2 regions of the Buttiauxella sp. 3AFRM03 genome follow, and region 2 is predicted to be linked to the other one. Evidence: predicted binding sites of a transcription regulator. Region 2 holds the regulator's gene; the other holds the start of a gene.

Region 1 (3,289 bases), 1.3 Mb from region 2:
TTGGCACCCCAAGGAAGGCTCGAAAACGTTCCTCTTTTACTGCGGGAACATATTTAAAGCTCGGGTGTTTTTGCGCATCAGCAAGGTTTATCGGCTCAGCAAGGCGCCCGACCAACCCGACAATGCCTTCATCAAATGCGAGTGTTATGGTGCGACCACGCGGCTTTTTAAGGCCGCGCGTCGCCATCAGGTAAAAGCAACGCCGGTCATGATCTGCGAGATAAACCGAGCATACCTCGGTGTCCATCGCAAGGCAGATATCTGTAACCAGAATATCCAGCGCCTCATTGAGGCGCGGAGCGCTGGCAACCTTCTCGACTATTTCTCGCAAACGGGTAAGCATTTTTCGCGTGACTTAACCTCTTTTACGTCGCCAGGCAGGCGCGTTATTACGTGGTGGCGCAACTTCCTGCAGCGGCATTACGACGCTGGCAAACTCTTTCATCACCCGACGATAAACATCGCGTTTAAAGGAGACAACCTGACGAACCGGATACCAATAGCTAACCCAACGCCAGCCATCAAACTCTGGGGTACTACTGGTTTGCATATTGATATCGTTATCGCTGCTGATCAACTGCAAGAGAAACCATTTTTGTTTCTGGCCGATACAAACCGGCTTTGTGTCCCAACGCACCAAACGTTTAGGTAACTTGTAACGTAACCAGTTTCGGGTCGAGGCGAGTATTCGGACATCTTTTCGCTGTAACCCCACTTCCTCGAAAAGCTCCCGGTACATTGCCTGTTCCGGGGATTCGCCAGGATTGATGCCACCTTGCGGAAACTGCCAGGAATGTTGACCAAAACGCCTGGCCCACATCACTTGACCCTGCCGATTACAGATTACGATACCAACATTCGGGCGGTAGCCATCATCATCGATCACCGGACTACCTCAAAACAAACTTAGATTAGGGCGATTGTTTCATACAAGCGCTAGACGGTAAACCACTGTGTAACGGTTGCAAGAAGGAATAACAATTGAATAACTCACAAAATATGACCGAGTTATAAACATTAGCCAGTTTGGAGCATGGGATTTATTCACTTTTTCTGTGGATATAACTGTGAAGAACTACCTGATACTCTCGGGACAACTTAGGATAAGTCTAAATTCATCGTGATTTCCATAAATAAAAAAAACATAAATTTCAGTTAGATAACCAATAATAAATCAACTTACACCCAGAAAGTGTGATGATCGTCACATGCCAGAATCTCACACTGATGAAAGATCGACCAATGACGTTTTTATCCACAGATTGTGCCAACAAGTTAGTCACAAACTGGTGAAAAAATGGGTTTTACCCCCCAGTCAAGGCTGTAAATCGAACCAGTAGTGAGCTTTTTTACCAGTTATCCCATTTTTCTGTGGATAACCCAGTGTAAGATCCTGTTCATTGCCAGTGACCAGAATGGGAAAAGGTTTTTACAGAATCCAAAACCTCTCCTTTTTGACGATAAAAATGATTAAAAGTCAGTAGATTGCCATTCTTACCCCCGACACGCTAAACTATTTCCATCTTGTGGGTAAACCACGTTCATTTTTTAACCGATCGGCAATCAGGCACAATGGAAGCACTTCGTCCTTTACTTAACCCTCCAGAAAACGAACAGATTTTACTGGCTCAAGCCCAGAAACTCGCGGGATATACGCTGGGTGAATTGGCGACGTTAGCCGATTTGCCGATCCCTAAAGATCTGAAACGTGACAAAGGTTGGATCGGAGTTCTACTTGAATTGTGGCTGGGTGCCAGTGCTGGGAGCAAACCCGAGCAAGATTTCGCAGCACTAGGTATCGAATTAAAAACGATCCCAGTTGATAGACTCGGTCGCCCACTGGAAACCACTTTTGTTTGTGTTGCCCCACTCACCGGCAATACTGGCGTGGTTTGGGAAACCAGCCATGTGCGCCACAAGCTAAAACGCGTGCTGTGGATCCCTGTTGAAGGAGAGCGGCAAATTCCGCTGGCGGAAAGGCATATCGGCTCACCATTATTGTGGGCACCTTCAGCAGAAGAAGAGCGGCAGCTATGTTTGGATTGGGAAGAGTTGATGGATTTAATTGTGCTGGGCCAGGTCGAACGTATCACTGCCCGTCATGGTGAAGTACTGCAGTTGCGTCCGAAAGCTGCCAACAGTAAAGCGTTAACTGATGCGGTGGGTGCCGACGGCGCACCAATTCTGACGTTACCACGCGGTTTTTATCTAAAAAAGAACTTTACAGCGGCTCTGCTAGCTAATCATTTCTCGTTGTAGATTCATTTAACTTGCACCCAGATCCTTGCTGGAGTTTATAATTGGCGTTTTATAAATTTCAGGCAGGATTTTTTAATGTTGTTTGCATGGATTACTGATCCTAATGCGTGGATGGCGCTGGGTACTCTGACGATTCTGGAAATTGTTCTGGGTATCGACAATATCATTTTTCTCTCATTAGTCGTGGCGAAGTTGCCTCAAGCTCAACAGGCTAAAGCTCGCCGCCTGGGACTGGGCGCCGCGATGATTATGCGTCTGGTTTTGCTGGCCTCTATCGCCTGGATGACACACTTAATTCACCCGCTGTTTAGCATCATGGGTCATGAATTCTCGGCGCGAGACCTTATTTTGGCATTGGGTGGCTTGTTCTTAATCTGGAAAGCGAGCAAAGAAATCCACGAGTCCATTGAAGGCGAGGAAGAGAGCATAAAAACTAACGTTCACTCTTTCTTCGGTGCCATCGTGCAAATTATGCTGCTGGATATTATTTTCAGCCTCGACTCGGTTATTACTGCCGTCGGCCTGTCCGATCATCTGTTCATCATGATGGCGGCAGTGATTATTGCCGTGATGGTGATGATGTTCGCCGCAAAATCGATTGGTGATTTTGTTGAACGTCACCCGTCGGTGAAAATGTTAGCGCTGTCATTCTTGTTGCTGGTCGGCTTCACACTGATTCTTGAAGGTTTTGATATTCATGTGCCGAAAGGTTACATCTACTTTGCGATGTTCTTCTCAATAGCCGTAGAGACATTGAATTTGATTCGTAACAAAAAGAACCCGCTGTAGCGTACGCAGGGGAAGCATTCTGGCTTCCCCTCTGTTTCTTTTAAGAATTTACTGCTTATCATCTCTGGCTAGTCGAGTTATTACTAGACTGTATAGGTCATACCAAACCACACGAGGCGAATAACGATGAAAAAATGGGCAGTTCTTATTTCCGCTGTCGGTCTGGCATTTGCGGTTTCCGGTTGTAGCAGTGATTACGTGATGGCGACCAAAGATGGCCGTATGATCCTGACTGACGGTA
Region 2 (3,289 bases):
CATACGAGAAGTTAGCGGCAATCTCTTCCATCAAAGCAACAGCATTCTGCTGGGCTTTTTCATGGGAGATTTTCTTGCTGCGCGCTTCATCTTCTACTGCACGAGCAATAGCTTTTGAGGCCAGTAGCTTATTGAACAGATCCTGGCGTACCGGCAGACGCGGGCCGACAGTCGCTAAACGCTGGCGAGCAAAGTGCATACGCGCTACGCGAGCCAGTTTTTGGGCGATTTTTTTGTCTGTACCGTGGTCGGTTGCCATCTGGCGCAGCGAAACCGGAGCGGAGAAACGCACAAAGCTGTCGCGCCCAAGCCAGGAAACAGCGAAAAATTTCTGGACGCCGTTCAGCATCTTTAATGGCGGATTCACTTCGCCTTTTTCGCGCCCAGGGGAGCGGCCAAACATCACCGATACTGGCACCATCTGCACATCCAGATTTGGATTGCTGCGGTGTAAGTCGAGGTAATCGTGGAACAGTTTGATCGACTCTTCTTTTGGCGTGTAATAAGTGAAAACACGCGGGCCGCCATGGATAAAGACATAGCGCGGCAATACCGCACCGTCGATTTCTAACGGCTCGAGAGGGTCGGGCAAGTTATGCGCGAGACATTGTGCGCGCAGCGTTAATAAGTCCGCCTTGGAGTTATACGGCAGGACATACATAATCGGGCGTGTGGGATCTAAGCCCAGTTCGGCTTGTGGATCTGCCGGAATGGACTTGCTCTTTACCAGAACGCCTAATGGTAAATTAAGTAATTTGTAGTAGATTCTTGGCCAGCCTGACATAAACGATGTAAAGCCTCAGGTTAATGATGCAAATTCGCCGCAAGAATATCAGAATCTGGCTCAGATTTCTGTGGCGTTGCAATATAGATAAGCATTGACCCAAATAATTTGAAAAGGTTTCCCAAAATGGCGAGCAGTACCACTGGACTTACCCGTATCATCAAAGCCGCAGGCTACTCATGGAAAGGGCTCAAAGCAGCCTGGATTAACGAAGCGGCTTTCCGCCAGGAAGGGGTTAGCGCGCTCATCGCCATCGCCATCGCCTGCTGGTTAGATGTTGACCCTATCACCCGTATTTTACTGATTGGTTCTGTTGTGCTGGTCATGATTGTCGAAATTCTCAATAGCGCTATCGAGGCGCTTGTTGACCGTGTTGGTACCGATTACCACGAGCTTTCAGGACGGGCCAAGGACATGGGGTCTGCTGCCGTATTAATCGCCATTATCCTCGCAGTTATTACCTGGATCACACTGCTTTGGCCGCATTTGCGATGATCTTTCCAGAATAGTTAAGTCCCTGGTTTTTTGCTCAATTTGTGGTTCCAAAATCGCCTTTGACTGTATATACTCACAGCATAACTGTATAAACACCCAGGGGGCGGAATGAAAGCGTTAACTACCAGGCAGCAAGAGGTGTTTGATCTTATTCGGGATCATATCAGCCAGACCGGCATGCCACCGACTCGTGCCGAGATTGCTCAACGTCTGGGGTTCCGTTCTCCGAACGCCGCTGAAGAGCACCTGAAAGCACTTGCCCGTAAAGGCGTCATTGAGATTATCTCTGGTGCGTCGCGCGGTATCCGCTTGCTGGTGGAAGAAGTTACCGGTATTCCGCTGGTTGGGCGTGTTGCTGCGGGGGAACCACTCCTTGCACAACAGCACATCGAAGGCCATTACCAGGTTGACCCATCACTGTTTAAACCAAATGCCGATTTCCTGTTGCGCGTTAGCGGGATGTCTATGAAAGACATCGGTATTATGGACGGCGACCTGCTTGCAGTTCATAAAACTCAGGATGTGCGTAACGGCCAGGTTGTGGTGGCGCGTATTGACGACGAAGTGACTGTTAAGCGCTTAAAGCAGCAGGGTAATACCGTTCATCTTCTGCCTGAAAATAGCGAATTTGAACCTATTGTGGTTGACCTGCGCGAACATAGCTTCTCTATTGAAGGGTTGGCGGTTGGGGTAATTCGCAACGGCGACTGGCTGTAAACTTCTCCAGATGATGCGCTTTAATGCGCATCATCGTCTTAATTCTCTTATCTCTTCCTGGATTGGCCATGCGATTTTTCTCGACGGCTGACAGAGCTCTCTGGCGCCTCGCCTTACCCATGATTTTTTCCAACATCACCGTGCCTTTACTGGGCCTTGTTGATACCGCGGTAATTGGTCATTTGGATAGCCCTGTTTATCTTGGCGGTGTCGCTATTGGTGCGACGGCAACCAGCTTCTTATTTATGCTGTTGTTGTTTTTGCGCATGAGCACCACCGGTTTAACTGCCCAGGCATTTGGTGCCAATAATCCCTCTGCTTTAGCGCGTGCACTGGTTCAGCCCTTGCTATTGGCGTTAGGAGCAGGGGTGGCGATCGTCTTACTGCGTGAACCGCTGATATCCCTGGCCTTGCATATCGTCGGCGGCAATGAAGATGTTTTGTTGCAGGCCCGGCGATTCCTTGAAATACGTTGGCTTAGTGCGCCAGCCTCGCTTGCCAACCTGGTCTTGTTGGGCTGGTTGTTAGGTGTTCAGTATGCGCGTGCGCCAGTTATCTTGCTGGTTGTCGGAAACGTACTGAATATCGTGCTGGATGTGTGGCTGGTTATGGGGCTACACATGGATGTTCAGGGCGCGGCACTCGCCACCGTCACCGCAGAATATGCGACGTTTATCATTGGTTTGCTGATGGTGAAAAAGGTCATGGGTTTGCGCGGAATCAGCTTTGAGATGCTCAAAGAGTCCTGGCGCGGGAATGTGCGGCGTCTGCTGGCACTCAATCGCGACATCATGCTGCGCTCGCTGTTGCTACAGGTCTGTTTCGCCTCAGTCACTATCTTTGGCGCGCGGTTAGGTAGCGAAATCGTCGCGGTTAACGCCGTGTTGATGACGCTATTAACCTTCACCGCCTATGCGCTCGATGGGTTCGCCTATGCCGTTGAAGCCCATTCCGGGCAGGCGTTTGGCGCTAAAAACCGTGGTCAATTGCTCGAAGTATGGGGCGCTGCATGTCGCCAGGCGGGCTTAGTCGCTCTTATGTTCGCCGCTGTGTATGCGCTGTTTGGTGAGCACATTGTTTCGCTTCTTACCTCTATCCCTGAATTGCAGCTACAGGCAGACCGCTACTTGCACTGGCAGATTGTTTTGCCCGTTGTTGGTGTCTGGTGTTATTTGCTGGACGGCATGTTTATTGGCGCAACGCGAGGTACGGAAATGCGCAACAGCATGGCGGTTGCGGCATTGGGATTTGGGCTGACGTTGCTCACCGTGCCTTATCTGGGAAATCATGGTC

What was found. The regulator LexA, encoded in region 2, represses DNA repair genes until DNA is damaged. The targets are predictions, from matches to a motif close to TNCTGTATGTACATACAGNA.
Region 1: the regulator LexA is predicted to act here: its motif matches at 1,320-1,339, upstream of mutH (DNA mismatch repair endonuclease MutH).

The regions. Positions count from the first base shown of each region.
Region 1 covers NZ_CP033076.1:3,981,078-3,984,366, reverse strand. Annotated here, with positions in the region: gene ptsP (phosphoenolpyruvate--protein phosphotransferase) at 1-343, opposite strand, end outside; gene rppH (RNA pyrophosphohydrolase) at 356-886, opposite strand; gene mutH (DNA mismatch repair endonuclease MutH) at 1,573-2,259, shown strand; gene D8682_RS20045 (TerC family protein) at 2,335-3,048, shown strand; gene D8682_RS20040 (YgdI/YgdR family lipoprotein) at 3,175-3,289, shown strand, end outside.
Region 2 covers NZ_CP033076.1:2,685,229-2,688,517, reverse strand. Annotated here, with positions in the region: gene plsB (glycerol-3-phosphate 1-O-acyltransferase PlsB) at 1-784, opposite strand, end outside; gene D8682_RS14030 (diacylglycerol kinase) at 911-1,279, shown strand; gene lexA (transcriptional repressor LexA) at 1,388-1,996, shown strand; gene dinF (MATE family efflux transporter DinF) at 2,065-3,289, shown strand, end outside.